DNA from 3 places in the Micromonospora sp. NPDC004540 genome. Region 3 is predicted to be linked to each of the others. Evidence: riboswitches for the same ligand, from Rfam matches in the RefSeq annotation. Region 3 holds a riboswitch; each other region holds the start of a gene.

Region 1 (5,913 bases), on a different contig from region 3:
CCGCCCCCCGGGCCCGGGGGCTGCCGGGCTCACCTACCCGGTTGCTCTTCCTCGGCCGGGCCCGCGATCGCGGGCCGGCCCTTCTCGGCGTACGCCGTCAGAGCAGTGACATGTGCACGTGGTCGGTGTGGTCGGAGGGTCCGCTGTAGGACTTCCAGCCGGTGGCCGGGAACCAGATCTGCCGGTTCCAGATCACGTAGTAGATGCCCAGCCGGTCGGCGTTGCGAATGAGGAAGGCGGCGACGTTGTTGCCGTACATCCGCTGGTCCTTGGTGCGCCAGGAGGAGAAGCCGCTGTTCTGCAGAGACCAGTCGCAGGCCCGGCCCTTGGGATGCTCCCACGGCCCGCCGGGGCGGTAGCAGCCCACGAACCGGTTGAAGCCGGCCCGCTTGACCTCCTTGTACGCGTGCAGCGTGCGCGGGGTGACGCAGCCGGAGGTGGTGGGGTCGTTCTCGCTGCACGACTCGGGCTTCCAGTCGCCGTCGGAGGTGCGGCCGGGGCCGATCCGGGCGACCGGCGAGGTGGCCGCGACGAGGCCGCCGGTGAAGCCGAGCCCGCCGACCAGCTTCAGCGCCTTCTCGGTCTCGGCCTTCTCGCGGGCCATCGCGTTCTTCTGCTTCTCCTGCTCGCGCACCTCGGCGTCGAGCGCGATCTTGGCCTGCTCCGCGCGGGTCTTCGCGGCGTTGATGGCGGCGAGCTTCTGCGCGTTGAACAGGTTCAGCTCGTCGAGGGCGGAGGCCCGCCGGACGAACGAGTCGGGCGCGTTGCTCTCCAGCAGCATGGCCATGGCGCCCATCCGGCCGGTCCGGTAGGACTGCGCGGCGATCTGGGCCACCTGCGGGCTCAGCGCGTCGAGTTCGGCCTGCGCCGCCTTCACCTCGAGGGCGAGCTGGAGCTGGCGCTTGCGCGACTTGTCCAGCTTCGCCTTGGCCTGGATGTAGGCCCGGTTGGCGGTGTCGATGGCCTCGGTGATGAGGGGGTCGTCGTCGTCCTCGGAGTGCCCCGAGGGGGTGGGGGTGCTCGGAGCCGCCGTAGCCGGGGTCGGCCCGGCCAGCACGGCGAGCGCGGCCAGCACGGCCACCACGGGGGTCAGCCAGCGGCGCAGGGGTGCCGTCACAGTGTTCCCTTCCGTCGGCCGCCGACCGGGTTAGCTGCCGGGTTCGGGACGGAAGTGGCCCCTACCGCTCGCGCGGATTCACCCCATGTACCTGGTTCCCCGGCTCGCCCGCGGGCGATTGGGCGGCGGCACCGCTGGCGCCGGTGTGTGCCTTCGGCGGTGACCGGCAGCGAGGTTACCCGAGAGTCCTCCCCGTGTTCTACGTCCGGAAGCCGACCAATAGCGAGATTTCGTCCTTGCCCAGCGTGACCAGGATCGCGTTTGGAATCCGCCGTCACGCTGCGGAGTGTCACCATGCGGCCTCCGTGCTCCTGTCGCCGCCGGGCCACCCGCCGGCGCGCGGCCCGGGCGCCCCGCCGAGCGCCTCCAGCGCCTCGTCCCGCCCGACCGACGACCGCGGCGCGGGGGGATCCGCCGGCTTCGCGGCGGTCGCGCGCCGCCCGGCGGTGGTGACCATCGCGGCCAGTGCGGTGGTCAGCGGTACGGCGGCGATCAGGCCGAGCGTGGCCACCGCGCTGCGGACGATCTCCTGGGCCAGGAACTCGCTGGTGAGGATCTCGCCCACCGGCCGGGAATCGGCGACGAGCAGGAGCAGCAGCGGCAGCGAAGCGCCCGCGTAGGCCAGCACGATGGTGTTGACCGTGGAGGCGATGTGCGCCCGGCCCACCCGGGTGGCCGCCCGGTAGAGATGCCGCCGGGACAGCGCGGGGTTGGCGTGGGCCAACTCGGTGACCGTGGCCGCCTGGGTGACCGTGACGTCGTCCAGCACACCCAGCGAGCCGATGACGATCCCGGCCAGCAGCAGGCCGTGCAGGTCCACGTCGCGCTGGAACATCGACAGGGTGGTGGCGTCCTCGCTGCCGAAGCCGGTCAGGTGGGTGGCGGCCGTGGCCAGGGTGCCGAGCACCCCGGTCAGCACGAGGCTGCCGAGCGTGCCGAGCACGGCCACCGAGGTCTGCGCGGTGATCCCGTGCGTCAGGTAGAGCACCACGAACATGATCAGAGCGGCGCCGACGATCGCCACCAGCAGCGGTGGCTGGCCGGCGCCGATTCCCGGCAGCACGAAGCCGAGCAGAATGGCGAAGCTCGCCACCAGCCCGCCCAGCGCGGCCAGCCCGCGCCAGCGGCCGAACGCCACGATCGCCACGGCGAAGAGCACCGCCAGCCAGACCAGCGGCGTGCCGCGCTGGTGCTCGGCGATGTTGTAGCTCTTCACCGCCGGATCGGCCGGGTCGGTCAGCTCGACCAGGATCACCTCGTCGCCGACCTCGACGCGGGGCGCGCCGGGGCCGGCGGGCACGGGCGTCTCGACCTGCCGGCCGGCGTCCGGGCCCTGCTCGGCGGCGACGGTCACCGTCCCGCACGGCCCGGCGGAGCCGCCCGGTCCCCCCTCCGGCGCCTCCGGGGTCGGCGGGCAGGGCACGGTCACCACCCGGGTCACCGTGCCGTGGTAGCGGGGCAGCGCGGGCCCGGCCGCCGGATCCCGGTCCTGCCGGGGCCAGAGCACCACTGCGGCGACCACGGTGATCACGAAGAGCGGCACCACCGTCGCGACCAGGATCCGTCGTACCCCCGGCGGGGCGGACGGAACGGGACGGGTGTGGTCGGCGCCCATGGCGTTACTCCCAACGATTCGCATGCGGGATGCGTGTCTGGCGGGCCGGTCGGTTCACCGGGCGGCCCGGATGCTCGCGGAACGATGCGGGCCGGGTCGTCGCCGGGAATGGTAGCCACGTGAGCCTGACCGCGCCGGGGACGAGACGCGGGCCGGGACCCGACCGGTGGCGGTTCCGGGCCGGGTCGCGCGGGAGTTGGCTACCGTGGGGGCGTGGCGATGCGGACGGCGGTGACCGGGCGGTGGGTCCGGCTCCTGCTGCTGCTCTGCACGCTGGTCGGGTTGACCGCGATGCACACCCTCGGCCACGGCGGGCACGCGTCGGCGGGGCGGCCGGCCGCCCACGCGGCCGGACACACCGGCGAGGCCGCCACCGCCCCGGACTGCATGGACGACGGCTGCCCGGTGCGCGCGCTGCCGCTGACCCATCCGGGCGGTGACCCGTCCGGGTGGAGCATCTGCCTGGCCGTGCTGGGCGCGTTCGCTGTCGTGCTGCTGCTCGCCGTGCTGCTGAGGGCCGGGTCGCGCGGCGTCGCCCCGGCGGCCGGCGGCCCGCTCCGGCACGCCGCCGGCCCGCGCGCCCCGCCGCCACGGCCCTACGGGCTGCGCCTGGCGACGACGTCGGTGCTGCGCAGATAGGACGCCCGACGCGAGGGGACCGGAACACCGGTGCCCCGCGTCCCCGTCCGCTGCGTACGTTCCGACACCCGAAAGGCACACTCGTGTTCACTCGTACTTTCGCGCGCCGGGCCGCCCTGGCCGGCGTGGGCGTCACCGCCGCTCTCACCCTGGCCGCCTGTGGCGGCGACCACCCGACGTCCGGTCACGGCATGCCGGGTTCGTCCGGCACCGGCACGCCCGCCGCGGGGACCCCGGCCTCGTTCGGCGCCGCCGACGTGATGTTCGCCCAGATGATGATTCCGCACCACCAGCAGGCCGTGGAGATGTCCGAGCTGGCCGAAACCCGGGCGGCCGACCCGGAGGTGCGGAAGCTGGCCGGGCAGATCAAGGCGGCCCAGGGGCCGGAGATCGCCACCATGAGCGGGTGGCTCGCTGCCTGGGGCCGGCCGGCGCCCTCGGCGAGCGCCGGGCACGGCATGCCGGGGATGGACCACGGCATGCCCGGGATGATGTCCGAGGCCGACCTGGCGAAGCTGACCGCGGCGTCCGGCGCCGACTTCGACCGGCGGTTCCTGACCATGATGATCGCCCACCACGAGGGCGCCATCACCATGGCGAAGGAGGAGATCGCCCAGGGCGCTCACCCGGACGCCAAGGCGCTCGCGCGGCAGATCGTCACCAGCCAGCAGGGTGAGATCGACGCCATGAGGAAGATGCTCGACCGGATCTGAGTCACGTGTCGGGTGCCCGGCCGATCGCGGCGGGGCACCCGAACCGGTCAGGCCGGTCCGGCGCCCCGGAGGTCCTGGTCAGCCGCGCTTCATCAGGCGGCCGACGGCGGCCATCATCTCGGTGGCCATCTCGTCGGCGCGGCCCTCGGCGGCGCCCTCGTGCATGCAGTGCCGGGCGTGCCCGTCCAGCAGGCCGAGGCCGACCTTGTCGAGCGCGGCCTGGATGGCGGAGATCTGGGTCAGCACGTCGATGCAGTAGCGGTCGTCCTCGACCATCTTCTCGATGCCGCGGACCTGGCCCTCGATACGGCGGAGCCGCGCGAGCAGCTGGTCCTTGCTGGCGGTGTAGCCCCGGGTCGGGGTCGTCGGTGCGGTCATGACGTCGAGGATACCGTACCCCTCGGGGGTATGGTACGGTCCTTGCCGTGGCCGATACCCCCACCGGGTAGCGGTACATACAAGTGGCAGCCGTCTCTCCTCTGCTTACCCCCCCGGGGTATAGGATCGGAGGCGGCGGGAAAGGGAGATGCGCGATGGTCACCACCACGTACCAGGTGCAGGGCATGACCTGCGGGCACTGCGTCAACTCGGTCAGCACCGAGGTGAGCGCGCTGCCGGGCGTCACCGACGTCCAGGTCGACCTGACCTCCGGCCGGGTCACCGTCACCAGTGAGAGCCCGTTGGACACGGACACCGTCCGCGCCGCAGTGGACGAGGCCGGTTACGACCTCGTCGGGGCGTGACGGGTCCGCGGACCCGAAGGAACCGAGGTACCACGATGAACGCGGCGACGAAGCTGAGCGGCTTCGCCCTCGGGCTCGCGGCGGTGTTCGGCACGGCGTACGGGGTCGGTCACCTGGCCGGCCCCGTCACCCCGGCCGCCGAGACCCGCCACGACGCCACCGACGCCGGCCACGACTCCGCCGGACCCGACCACGGCGACGGCGGCCACGCGGCCACCGCCACCACCCACCTGCCCGGCGGGCTGCTCGTCTCCGAGCGTGGCTACACCCTCCAGCCGGTGACGGCTCCGGCGGGCGAGTTCGCCTTCCGGATCACCGGCCCGGACGGCCGGCCCGTCACCCGCTACGACGTGGCGCACGACAAGCGCATGCACCTGATCGTCGCCCGGCGCGACCTCTCCGGCTTCCGGCACGTCCACCCGGAGTTGGCCGCGGACGGCACCTGGCGGGTCGCCTCGCCGCTCGCCGGGGCCGGCGTGTGGCGGGCGTTCGCCGACTTCACCCCGACCGGCGGCGAGCCGCTCACCCTCGGGGTCGACGTCACCGTCCCGGGCGCGTTGGACTCCCGGCCGCTGCCGGCGCCGGTGACCAGCACCACGGTCGACGGCTACACGGTCACCCTCACCGGGGCCCCGGAGCCCGGCCGGACCAGCCGGCTCACCCTGACCGTCAGCCGGGACGGCCGGCCGGTCACCGACCTCCAGCCCTACCTCGGGGCGTACGGGCACCTGGTGGCGCTGCGCCAGGGCGACCTGGCGTACCTGCACGTGCACCCGGAGGGCACGCCCGGCGACGGGCGGACCCCGGCCGGGCCGGCGGTCACCTTCGCCGCCGAGGTGCCCACGGCCGGCGCGTACCGTCTCTACCTGGACTTCCGGCACGGCGACGCGGTGCACACCGCGGAGTTCACCGTGGTGGCCGGGGATGCCCAGACCGCGCCGGCGCCCGCCGCGCCGGCCCCCACGACCGCACCGACCCCGGACGCCGGCCACGGCACCCCGGGGCACGGGCACAATTGAGCGGAGGTGCCGCGATGACATCGACCGCGAAGTCCCTGCCGGTCGCGCCGAACCTGATCGAACTCGC
Region 2 (5,913 bases), on a different contig from region 3:
CTGGCTGGCCCGCCCGGAGCGGCTGCGCCGGTACGCCGGCGGTGTCCTCTCCGGCGCCGAGATCCGGCTGCTCACGGCGGCGTACCGGGGCCTGGACGCCGAGGGGCTGACCATCGCCGACGTGGCGCTGCTGGACGAGCTGGACGCGCTGCTAGGCCGGCCGGTGCAGCGGGCGAAGCCGAAGCGAGACCCGTTCCAGCTGGCCGGCGGCGTCCGCGAGCTGAGCACGTTCGCCGACCGGCAGCGGGCCGCCCGGGCCGCCGCCCGCGAGCGCCCGGAGGACTACCGCGACTACGCCCACGTGGTGGTCGACGAGTCGCAGGACGTCTCGCCGATGCAGTGGCGGATGATCGGCCGGCGCGGCCGGCTGGCCTCCTGGACCGTGGTGGGCGACCCGGCGCAGACCGCCTGGACCGGCGACGCGCAGGAGCTGACCCGGGCCCGGGACCAGGCGCTGGGCCGGCGCCGCCGGTACCGGTACGAGCTCACCACCAACTACCGCAACTCGGCCGAGATCTTCGCCGTGGCGGCCGCGGAGATCCGCCGCGTCCACCCGGACCTCGCGCTGCCCACCGCGGTGCGCTCCACCGGCGTGGCACCGGTCGAGCTGACCGTGGCGGCCGGCGAGCTGCCCGCCGCCACCGCGACGGCGGCCCACGCGCTGCTGGCCGAGGTCGAGGGCACGGTGGGGGTGATCACGCCGGTGCCGCGCCGGGACGAGGTGGCCGGCTGGCTGGGCGACCTCGGCGGCCGGCTCCAGGTGGTGACCAGCCTCCAGGCCAAGGGCATGGAGTACGACGGGGTGGTGCTGATCGCGCCGAGCGAGATCCGGGCCGATCCGGGGTCGGGCGTGCGCACCCTCTACGTGGCGCTCTCCCGCGCCACCCAGCGCCTCACCACGCTCGACCCGGTCGGCTGAACCGGCGGCCGCCCACCCGGCGTTCACTTGCATACATAGCGATGTGAGCATAGATTGGGCCACGCCGGGGCGGCGGACGGAAGGGTGTGGGCGTGGGCGCAGGTCATGACCACAGCGGCGCGGTCACCAACGCCGCGCACCGCCACCGGGGCCGGCTCTGGGGCGCCTTCGCGCTGCTCACCGCCCTGATGGTGGTCGAGGCGGTGGCCGCGTTCGCCACCGGCTCGCTGGCCCTGCTCTCCGACGCCGGGCACATGTTCACCGACGTCCTCGGCATCGGCATGGCCCTCGCCGCGATCACCGCCACCCGGCACGCCGACACCGACCCGCAGCGCACCTTCGGGCTCTACCGGCTCGAGGTGCTGGCCGCGCTGGCCAACGCGGTGCTGCTCGGCGCCGTCGCCGTCTACGTCCTGGTCGAGGCGGTACGCCGGTTCGGCGAGCCGCCGGAGGTGCTCGCCGGGCCGATGCTCGCCGTGGCGGTGCTCGGCCTGCTCGCCAACATCGCCGCGTTCGCGCTGCTGCGCGCCGGCGCCGAGGAGAGCATCAACCTGCGCGGCGCGTACCTGGAGGTGCTGGGCGACCTGCTCGGCTCGCTCGGGGTGATCGGCGCGGCCGTGGTCATCGCGGTCACCGACTGGTGGTGGGCCGACCCGCTGGTCGCCGTGGCGATCGGGTTGTTCATCCTGCCGCGCACCTGGCGGCTCGGCCGGGCCGCGGTCCGCATCCTGGTGCAGGCCGCCCCGGAGCACCTCCAGGTGACCGCGGTGCACGACCGGCTGGCCGCGGTGCCCGGCGTCGCCGAGGTGCACGACCTGCACGTCTGGACGCTCACCTCGGGCATGGAGGTGGCCTCGGCGCACCTCACGATGAGCCCCGGCGCCGAGGTCGGCGAGGTGCTGGCCGCCGCCCGGGCCGCCCTGCACGAGGACTTCTCGATCGATCACGCCACGTTGCAGATCGAACCCGGAGCGTCGCCCGGGGCCTGTGGTGCGGTCGAGTGGTAATTAGGGCAATCTTAAATCCAAGTGGCTATTGTGCACTTATGCCGGTTTTGACCGGGCGACCGACTCCCACCAGCGGAGCCGGCCCGGAGCACCGCCGGTAGGCTCGGTCGCGGCCTCCGCCGGGCGGCGCCCACCGGCGCCTGCGGTGGCCGTCGCCTAATCGCCCGCAGGGGCGAGCCGGGGAACCACGTTCGTGGGGTGCATCCGCGTGAGCGGTAGGGATCTTCCGTCCCGAACCCGTCAGCTAACCCGGTCGGCGGTTGACGGAAGGACACGTGAATGCCCCCAGTGGCACCTGTACGACGGACGGTCGCCCGGTTGGCGGCCCTGCTCGTCGCGACGCTCGCCCTCGGCGTCGTGACCGCGCCGCTCTCCCCCGCCTCGGCGGGTGCGGTGGCTTCCCCGACCGGCCTGCTCGCCGCCGCACCCGGCGACGACGAGGGCGGCACCCCGGCGCTGCGCGCCCAACTCGACGCGGCCAGCAAGGGCTGGCTGGAGGCGCGCGCCGCGCTGAACCGCTCGGTGACCCGGCAGCAGCAGCTCACCGCCCAGCTCAAGACGGTCAACGCCGAGTTGACCGTCCGCGGCGCCAAGGTCGGCGAGATCGCCGGGGTGGCGTACCGGGCCGGGCGGATGGGCACCGCCGCGGCGCTGCTCGGCAGCAGCACCCCGGAGGGCTTCATGGATCGCGCGGCCGCGCTGGAGCAGGTGGCCGCGCACGAGGACCGGGCGCTGCGCGACCTCATCGAGACCCGGGACGAGGCCACCCGCACGCAGGCCGCGCTCACCGGCGAGATCCAGGAGCAGCGCAAGCAGGTCGCCGTGATGGCCAAGCGCAAGCAGCAGGCCGAACGCGCCCTGGAGGTGGCCAACAACCGGGCGTCCAGCAGCGGCGGCGGCAGCGTGCAGGGGACCTCCTCGGCGAAGGCGAAGCCGGCCCCGCGCAACCCCGACGGCTCCTGGCCCCCGGAGTCGTGCAGCGTCAACGACCCGACGCCGGCCGACGGCTGCATCACCCCGCGTACGCTGCACGCGCTCCAGCAGGCCAAGGCGGCCGGGTTCACCCGTTACGTCTCCTGCCACCGGCCCAGCGGCTCCGGCGAGCACCCGAAGGGGCGGGCCTGCGACTTCGCCGCGCAGAAGGACGGCTTCGGCGGCGTGGCCACCGGCGGCGACAGGACGTACGGCAACAACCTGGCCGCCTACTTCGTCCGCAACGCCGACCCGCTCGCCGTGCTCTACGTGATCTGGTACAAGCAGATCTGGCTGCCGAGCAGCGGCTGGAAGGCGTACAGCGGCGGCAACGGCGACCCGTCCAGCGACCACACCAACCACGTCCACCTGTCGGTGTACTGACCCGCCCCGGCGACACCCGGCCTACGCCCCACGACGTACGCCGGGTGTCGCCGCGCGGCCCACGACGCGGCGCCGTCGACGGCCGAGCATCGGGGCATGAGTCGACTCTCCCCCGCCGGGCGCAAGGCCCTGCTCACCCTGCACCTGGTCACCTCCCTGGGCTGGCTCGGCGCCGACCTGGTGCTGCTCGCCCTCGGCGTGGCCGGTCTGCGCGGCGCCGATCCCGAGGTGGTCTATCCGGCGGCCGCGCTGCTGGTCACCTGGCTGTTCGCCCCGCTGAGCGTGGTGGTCTGGCTGGTCGGGCTGGCCAGCGCGCTGCTCACCCCGTGGGGGCTGCTGCGCTGGCGCTGGGTGCTGGTGAAGTTCGCCGTCACCACCGTGGTGCTCACCCTGGTGCTGCTCCTGCTCACCCCGCGGGTCCGGCACCTCGGTGAGCTGGCCGGGGCGGCCGACACCCACCTGCGCGTCGACCTGGTCGTCGCGCCGTCCGTCTCCACCACGCTGCTGCTCGTCGTCACGGTGCTGTCCACGTACAAGCCGTGGGGGCGGCTGCGGCCGGCGCGACCGGCGGCCCGGCGACCGGTGCCCGCCGGGCGGCGCGGCTGAGTCAGGCCGCCCGCCCCTCCAGGGTGGCGCCGAGCCGGCTGGCCAGGCCGAGGTGGGCCGCCCGGGCCTGCCGGAAGGCGTACCCGAACAGCGGCGCCGGAGCGGAGAGGGTGATCTCCACGTCGATCCGCACCACCCCGTCGGGCTCGTCGCGCAGCCGGGTGTGGTTGCGCACCGTGGTGGCCGGCTGCTGCCGGGCCACGGTGACCACCTCGTCCTCGTTGGCGATCAGCACGTCCGCCTGGTAGGTGACCGGGAAGTGCAGCGGGCCGAGCTCCAGCCGGTCGGTGATCGCGTAGCTGGCCAGCGCGCCCGGGCGGGACGGCAGTTGGCGGACCCGGACGATCAGCGGATGCAGCTCACCCTGCCGGCTCAGGTCGCCGAGCAGGGCCACCGCGTGCGCCCGGGTGCACCGGGCCTGCACGGTGTAGCTGAAGCTGTCGCTGCTGAGCAAGCGGGCCCCCTCGCCGTCGTGGGTCCGCACGATCGTCCCGTACCGGAGCCGGGCTGGCAACGGGTCGGAAGCCCCTGGTCGCGCGGCGGTCGCGCAACGAGGGTGGGGGCGGGTCAGGCCCCGGGCAGCACCTCGGGGGCGGTGTCGGCGAACCAGGGCTCGGGCGCGCCGAAGAGGCCGAGCAGGCCGGTCACCCAGAGCTGCCGGTGCACGAACCGGCTCGGCTCGGTGACCACCAGCTTGACGCCGCTGACCTCGCAGGTCTGGAAGCCCGCGACCATGGCGCTGATGCCGACCGAGTCGATGAAGGTGACGAGCCGCATGTTGAGCTCGATCCGGGAGGGGCGGCCCTTGGCGAGCACCTCGGCGATCGCTTCCCGCACCTCGTACGCAGTGTCGACGTCGATCTCCCCACGCGGGGCGATCTGGACCACACCACCCGGCAGCACCGACTTCACGATCGACAGGCTCACGCGAGCACCTCCACTCGCCCCTACGGGCGCCTCATCAGTACGCGGGCCGCGACCGAGAGTATTCCTCCGACGGCCTCGGTCGCCACCCCTCGGGATGAGCAATTCGCGGACTGGGCACACCTGGGCATCCCAATCCGGACCTTCGGGCTCCGGTTTCCCCGCGGCGCGGGTCCCCACCGGTCGATCGACCGGGGCGGGCCCGGCCGATCCGCCGACCCAGGGTAGCGGGCCGGCGCACACCCGGGGGGCACCCCGGCCCCGGCGCGTCCGGGTGGTTCGTCCGGCGCCGCGCCGACCCGCCCCGCCGCGGTGGTTTGCGCCGGGTCCGGTCGGGGCACTGCCCCGGTGAGCGAACCGTCACGCGCCGGACCACACCGGAGTCCGAACTGGCCGCCGGACTTCGGCACCCCGAGGAGGTAACACGATGTTCGGATCCACCCTGCTGGACCGCCGCAGCAAGCCCGAGCGGGTCACCGACCAGGCGTGGCAGCACCTGCTCTCCGCCGTCGGCTCCGCCGGCGACAGCGTGCGGGACGCCGCCCGCTCGGCGCGCCGCAACTCCTCCGGCTTCGCCGACGACGCCACCGACCTGGTCGGTTCCGCCGCCGAGGAGGCCCGCCGCCGGGCCAGCCTCGCCTTCGACGCGCTCGCCGGCCGCCGGCCGGCGCTGCCCTGGACGCTGCTGATCGCCGCGGCGCTGGCCGGCGCGGCGATCGGCTGGGCCGCCGGCACCGCCGCGCGGGCCGCCGGCAGCCGGGAGCGGGACGTCGACGAGATCGAGTTCGTCGACGTCGACCGCCCCAACTCCCCCGCCGGCCTGGACGGCTGAGCCCGAACGCGACGGTGGCCGCCCCGGTGTCGGGAGCGGCCACCGTGGTCTGTGCGGTGTGCCCCCTCCGCTCACCCCGATCGGGTGAGGGCAGGTCACCCGGGGCGCGCGCAGGATCGGGGTTGCGGGACTCCGTGCCGGCGGCGGAGCCCGGCGAACCGCGAACCGATCCCGGAGGGAGCCAGCATGGCCACCGCGACGACCACCCGTACCGACCAGGAGATCCAGTCCGCCGTCCTCGACGAGCTGACCTGGGAACCCCGGGTACG
Region 3 (5,913 bases):
GCTGGACGCGCTGATCGCCACCGAGCAGAAGCAGAGCAACGAGCTGGCGGCGAAGAAGAAGCAGATCGACTCCGAGATCAAGCGGCTGACCGCGATGCTGCCGGTGACCTCGATCCGCCCGGAGGGCTGCCCGGCCATCGACGGCGTGGTGAGCAGCGCCGCGCGGACCGCGATCAAGACCGCCTGCCTCCAGGTCGGTGACCCGTACGTCTGGGGCGCCACCGGCCCGAACTCGTTCGACTGCTCCGGCCTCACCCAGTACGCCTACAAGGCGGCGGGCATCTCGCTCACCCACTTCACCGGCGCCCAGTGGAACGAGGGCAGGAAGATCGCGTCGAGCGACGCCAGACCGGGCGACCTGGTCTTCTTCTACAGCGACCTGCACCATGTCGGGCTCTACCTCGGCAACGGGCTGATGGTGCACGCACCACGGACCGGCAAACCGGTCCAGGTCTCCAAGGTGGGCTACATGCCGGTCGCCGGCTACCGCAGGCCGTACTGACCCACCCCGAGCAGCACGAAGGCCCCCGGTCCACGCGGACCGGGGGCCTTCGTCGTCGGGTCGGTCAGGCGGGCGCGCCGACCGAGGCGGGCTGGATCTGGACGTCGTCGAGGTTCACGAACATCACTCGGTGGCCGAACTGGATCTGCACGTACCGGTTCTCACCGCGGATCACCGTCCAGTCACCCGGCGAGGAGCCGTCGAAGGTGACGGCCCGGTAGTACTCGCCCGGCAGGACCCCGCCGACCGCGTACCGCTGGCCCGCGGAGAGGGTGTACTGAAGCGGGGAGATGGCCTGGTACGGCACGCCGGCCGGGTAGGCCGCCCGCTCGGGGTAGGCGCGCCCGTACACCGGGATGGTGGTCTTCCCGGGCTTGGGCGTCACCACGAAGCCGTTCGCCCACTTGGCGGTCGGCGCGGAGGCCGGGTTGTAGAACCAGGCCTTCTGGTTGAGGTACCAGATCGCGGTCCAGTCGCCCTGAATGTCCGCGAGGGCGTACGTCTGGCCGGCCGAGGCACGTGCGCCGTGGTCCTTGATGTACATGGTGTCCGGCGTGCCGTTCGGCCGCAGCCCCAGGTCGTTGACCAGCGGTGCGGTCGCGCTCGGCGCGCTCCGTAGGATCACCGAGGAGGAACCGCGCAGCGGGCACGGCTCGGCGACCGGGGGTGCGCCCTCTCCCGGTGGGAACGGGGGCTGCTGGTTGCAGCCGTTGAAGGCGGGCCGGTTCGACGCGAAGTCCGGGTCGATGGTGACCAGGCCGGTGTTCGGCGTGCCGGTGGAGTGGAACGGCGCCTTCATCAGGTCGAAGTAGTGCGACCAGTCCCAGTAGGGGCCCGGGTCCCAGTGCATCCCGGCCACGTTTCCGGCGACCGTGCCGGGCACGTTGTCGTGGCCGATGATGTGCTGTCGGTCCAGCGGGATCTGGAACTTCAGCGCCAGGTGCCGGACCAGCTTGGCCGAGGTCCGGTACATCGCCTCGGTGTACCAGGTGCCGTGCCCGGCGAAGCCCTCGTGCTCCAGGCCGATGGACTTGGCGTTGACGTACCAGTTGCCGGCGTGCCAGCCGACGTCCTTGGCCTTGATGTGCTGGGCCACGTAGCCGTCCACCGACCGCAGCGTGTAGTGCCAGCCCAGGTAGGTCTTCGTCTGCACAAGCTTCACGCTCGGGCCGAAGTAGCCCTCGGTGTCGTGGATGACGATGTACTCGATCTTCTGCTGGGCCGGCCGGTTGCCGAGGTCGTGGTTGCCGTAGTCGCCGGATCCCGGGCCGTACTTCTCGTAGGGGGCCGGGATCCACTCGCAGGCGAGGCGGACCGGGCACTCCAGGCCGTCCGGCCGCTCGGCGCGGCGCAGGCCCAGCTTGTGCAGCCCGGACTCGTCCGGCGTCACCGCGGTGGCGGCGAGGGTCACCCGCTGGCCGTCGTCGGTGGTCCGGGCCGCGCCGAGGCCGAGCTGGTCGTAGACCTCGTCGGCGAAGGCCGCCGCCGCGTCCTCGGTGTCCGCGCCGGAGTAGCGGGCCACCGCGCCGTACCAGGCCGCCGGGTCGGTGCCGGCGCCGACCGGCGCTCCCAACTCCTTCTGGTACGAGGCGAGCAGCGCCGCCCCGCCCCGGATGTTCGCGGCCGCGTCGGTGCGCAGCGCCTCCTCGGCGAGGCCGGTGAGCGACGCGGCGGCGTCGAGCGTCTGCAGGGAGGCCTGCGGCAGCACGTCCTCCGCCGGCGCGGCCGCGATGGCCGGGTCGAGGGTGAGCGGACGCGAGTCGTCGCCCCGCGGGTCCTCGTCCTCGTCGACGTGGCCGCTGGCCGGGGTCGCGAGGACGTGCTGGGCGTCGGTGAGGTGCATCGGGCCGTAGCCGCCGCTGGTGCTCGGCTGGCCCGGGTGGGTGTCCCAACGCGACTCCAGGTAAGAGACGCCGAGGAGGACGCTCTGCGGCACGCCGTACTCCGCCGCGGCGGCGGCGTACTGCTCCTGGCGGTCGCTGGCGGGTTGGGCGGTGAGCGGTTCGGCGGCCACCGGTCCGGTCGTCACCAGCGCGGTGGCGGCGGCGACGGCGGCTGCCAGCAGTATCCGTCTGCCCGACGGCGGGGGTGAGAGGTGCATCGAACCTCCAGACAGGGATGGGGGTCACTGCGTCCCCACCCTCACCCCGCGCACCCTCCGGGTCAATACCTTTCCAGCCAGTAATCTCGCATGAAGAAAACCTTCACGTACGGAGTGTCACGCCCTGTTGGGTTGCGGAACGATAACGACGCTCTCTACTCTGGTCAATCGTCGACCGCCAGCTTCACCGTCCAACCGGGTGGTGACGGTCCGACACCGCCGAGTCGCCTCCGGGCGAGCCGGGGACCCAGGTAACTGGGGTGAATCCGCAGCCACTGCGGTAGGGCGGCTCCCTTCCCGCCCGAACCCGTCAGCTAACCCGGTAGGCGGCCAGGAAGAAGGAGTACGGAAGCCCGGTGGCACACCATGCCCCGCGGCCACCGTCGGGCCGGTCGGTCGACCGGTCGCCGGCTGTGCCGCGTTCCCGCTGGTCCCGCTTCACCACCGCACTGGCCGCCCTGGTCGGCACCGCCGTCGTCCTGACCGGCGGCGCCACGGCGGCGCACGCCGAACCGTCGGTCGCCGAGATCGAGCGCCAGATCGACCAGGACTGGAACAAGCTCGAACCGGTCATCGAACAGGTCAACGCCACTCGCGAGCAGCTCGCCGCCAAGCGGAAGCAGGCCGCCGCGCTCGCCAAGCAGATCGCCCCGCTCCAGGCCCGGGTGGACGCCGCCCTCGGTCAGGTGGGCGGCCTCGCCGCCGACGCCTACAAGGGCGACAACAACCTCTCCACCGTCAACGCGCTGCTGGGCAGCCGGTCGCCGAGCGACCTGGTGGACAGCCTCGAACTGCTCGACCGCTTCGCGCACCGCCAGCAGGAGCAGGTGCGGGCCGTCGCCGAGCTGCGCGACCAGCTGGCCGCCAAGAAGCAGCCGCTGGACGCGATGATCACCGAGCTGGCCCGTACCGAGGCCCAGCTCGCGGCCAGGAAGAAGCAGATCGACGCCGAGATCGTCAAGCTCCAGAAGCTCCGGCTCAAGGTCTACGGCAGCGGTGGCGGCGGTCCGCTGCGCCCGGCGCCCTGCCCCGCCGGCTACCCCGGTGGCCCGGCCGGCGTCGCGGTCAAGTTCGCCTGCGCCCAGATCGGCAAGATCTACGTCTGGGGCGCCGCCGGCCCCGACCACTACGACTGCTCCGGCCTCACCATGGCGGCCTGGGCCAAGGCCGGCGTCTCGCTGCCGCACAACGCCCGGCAGCAGCACGACGTGACCAGGCGGGTGAGCCGGAGCGAGCTGCGCGCCGGGGACCTCGTCTTCTACTACAGCGACCTGCACCACGTCGCCATGTACGTCGGTGACGGCTGGGTGGTGCACGCCTCCCAGTCCGGCAAGCCGATCACGATGAAACGCGTCGACGACGGCCAGATCAACAGCTACGGCCGCCCCGGCTGACCGGTCCGCAGGGGCTTCCGCGTCGCGGGGGCCCCTGCGCCGTTCCGGCGGCGGTTGGTCAGCGGGTCGGCCAGGTGCGCCAGCTCTGCCAGGACCGGCTCGGGGTCGGCCCGCGCTGCCCCTGGTAGCGCGACCCGTAGATGGCCGAGCCGTACGGGTGCTCGGCCGGCGACGAGAGCCGGAAGATGCAGAGCTGACCGATCTTCATGCCGGGCCAGAGCGTGATCGGCAGGTTCGCCACGTTGGACAGCTCCAGCGTGACGTGGCCGGAGAAGCCCGGGTCGATGAATCCGGCGGTGGAGTGGGTGAGCAGGCCGAGCCGGCCCAGGCTGGACTTGCCCTCCAGACGCCCGGCAAGCTGGTCGCCCAGCGAGATCACCTCCAGTGTGGAGGCGAGCACGAACTCGCCCGGGTGCAGCACGAACGGCTGCCCCTCGGGCACCTCCACCATCGAGGTCAGGTCGTCCTGCTGCACGGCCGGGTCGATGTGGGTGTAGAGATGGTTGTTGAAGACCCGGAACAGCCGGTCGAGACGTACGTCGATGCTGGACGGCTGCACCAGCGTGGGCTCGAAGGGCTCCAGCGCGAGCGTGCCCGCCTTGATCTCGGAGACCAGGTCGCGGTCGGAGAGCAGCATCGGAACACCATACCGGTACGGGTGACCTGCGTGTCGGACTACATCTTCGTACACGTGTTCGATAGAATGTCCGCATGGCTTCCTGGTCCGAATTCGCCGCCGACGAGCCCCGACTCGCCGCCGAGATCCGCATCCTGTTGCAGCAGTACGGGCCGGGTTTCGGCTACCTCGCCACGGTCCGCGCCGACGGCGGCCCGCGGGTGCACCCGGTCTCCCCGGTCATCACCGACGACGGGCTCTGGTGCTTCGTCATCGACTCGCCGAAGCGTCGCGACCTCGAACGCGACGGCCGCTACGCGCTGCACTCCTTCCCGCCGGAGGAGAGCGACGACGAGGCCTACGTGGCCGGCCGGGCCCGCCCGGTGACCGACCCGGCGACGGTGGCCCGGGTGGCCCGGATCGGCCGGGCCGCGCCGCAGGGCGACTGGCGGCTGTTCGAGTTCACCGTTGACGTGGCGATGCTGACCCGGCGCGACCAGGTGACGCGCCCCGGTGGCGGCCGGCCGGAGGTGCGGGTCTGGCTCGACCCGCTGGCGACCGCCCCGGCCCGGCGTGATCCGCTCGCCCCCGAAGGCCGGCGCGGCCGGCACGGATTCGACACCCGCCGCCCGGCGGCCTGACCCCGTACCCGGTGGTGCCTGCCCTTGAAAAGGCCGGTGCCGGCCCCGTCCGAGGACGGGACCGGCACCGGGGTGTGGTGCGGGACGGTCAGGCCGCGCGGTAGGCGTTCCACGCGGTCAGCATGCGGCTCGCCTGACCAGGGGTGAACTGGTACATGCACGAGTCGTAGGTGTAGTCCATGAAGTTGGTGATCGGGTCCAGGCCGGCGGTGGTGCAGGTGTCCCGACCGGTCGGGCACTCGAAGGCCGGCGAGGCCTCGGCCGGGGTGTCGGAGACGCTGTCACCCGAGCCGGAGCAGCCCCCCTGGAAGGTGTGGTAGAGGTTCAGCCAGTGGCCGATCTCGTGGGTGCCGGTGTCGCCCTGGTTGTAGTTGGTCGCGGTGCCGCCCGGCAGCGACTCGCTCAGCACGACCACGCCGTCCATGCTGTTGAGCTTGCGCTGCGGGAAGGTGGCCCAGCCGAGCAGGTCGTCGCTCAACTCGCCCAGGTACATGTTGAGGGTGTTCTTGCCGCCCTCGCGCAGCGTGGACTTCATCGAGCGCTCGGCCGAGGAGCCCTGGACGATCGGGTACCAGGCGGCGTTGGTGACGTGGTGCACCTTGGTGAGCTGGAAGCTGAAGGCGGTGGGGGCGCCACCGGTGGCACCGCTGTACGCCTTG

What was found. Region 3 has a riboswitch for cyclic di-AMP ahead of ABZV78_RS17605 (NlpC/P60 family protein). Riboswitches for the same ligand answer to the same signal wherever they lie in the genome.
Region 1: another riboswitch for cyclic di-AMP. It lies ahead of ABZV78_RS28900 (hypothetical protein); the one in region 3 lies ahead of ABZV78_RS17605 (NlpC/P60 family protein).
Region 2: another riboswitch for cyclic di-AMP. It lies ahead of ABZV78_RS03305 (hypothetical protein); the one in region 3 lies ahead of ABZV78_RS17605 (NlpC/P60 family protein).

Annotation. Positions count from the first base shown of each region.
Region 1 covers NZ_JBEXLR010000130.1:9,828-15,740, reverse strand. The annotation lists gene ABZV78_RS28900 (hypothetical protein) at 98-1,117, opposite strand; cyclic di-AMP (ydaO/yuaA leader) riboswitch at 1,121-1,252, opposite strand; gene ABZV78_RS28895 (YibE/F family protein) at 1,407-2,732, opposite strand; gene ABZV78_RS28890 (DUF6153 family protein) at 2,946-3,371, shown strand; gene ABZV78_RS28885 (DUF305 domain-containing protein) at 3,455-4,084, shown strand; gene ABZV78_RS28880 (metal-sensitive transcriptional regulator) at 4,163-4,462, opposite strand; gene ABZV78_RS28875 (cation transporter) at 4,618-4,827, shown strand; gene ABZV78_RS28870 (hypothetical protein) at 4,863-5,846, shown strand; gene ABZV78_RS28865 (heavy metal translocating P-type ATPase) at 5,861-5,913, shown strand, end outside.
Region 2 covers NZ_JBEXLR010000006.1:1,569-7,481, reverse strand. The annotation lists gene ABZV78_RS03315 (AAA family ATPase) at 1-919, shown strand, start outside; gene ABZV78_RS03310 (cation diffusion facilitator family transporter) at 1,012-1,926, shown strand; cyclic di-AMP (ydaO/yuaA leader) riboswitch at 2,070-2,201, shown strand; gene ABZV78_RS03305 (hypothetical protein) at 2,206-3,282, shown strand; gene ABZV78_RS03300 (hypothetical protein) at 3,379-3,888, shown strand; gene ABZV78_RS03295 (SRPBCC family protein) at 3,890-4,372, opposite strand; gene ABZV78_RS03290 (STAS domain-containing protein) at 4,456-4,815, opposite strand; gene ABZV78_RS03285 (hypothetical protein) at 5,240-5,644, shown strand; gene ABZV78_RS03280 (BON domain-containing protein) at 5,831-5,913, shown strand, end outside.
Region 3 covers NZ_JBEXLR010000048.1:12,260-18,172, forward strand. The annotation lists gene ABZV78_RS17595 (NlpC/P60 family protein) at 1-502, shown strand, start outside; gene ABZV78_RS17600 (peptidoglycan recognition family protein) at 567-2,603, opposite strand; cyclic di-AMP (ydaO/yuaA leader) riboswitch at 2,811-2,946, shown strand; gene ABZV78_RS17605 (NlpC/P60 family protein) at 3,017-3,997, shown strand; gene dcd (dCTP deaminase) at 4,056-4,634, opposite strand; gene ABZV78_RS17615 (pyridoxamine 5'-phosphate oxidase family protein) at 4,709-5,254, shown strand; gene ABZV78_RS17620 (zinc metalloprotease) at 5,343-5,913, opposite strand, start outside.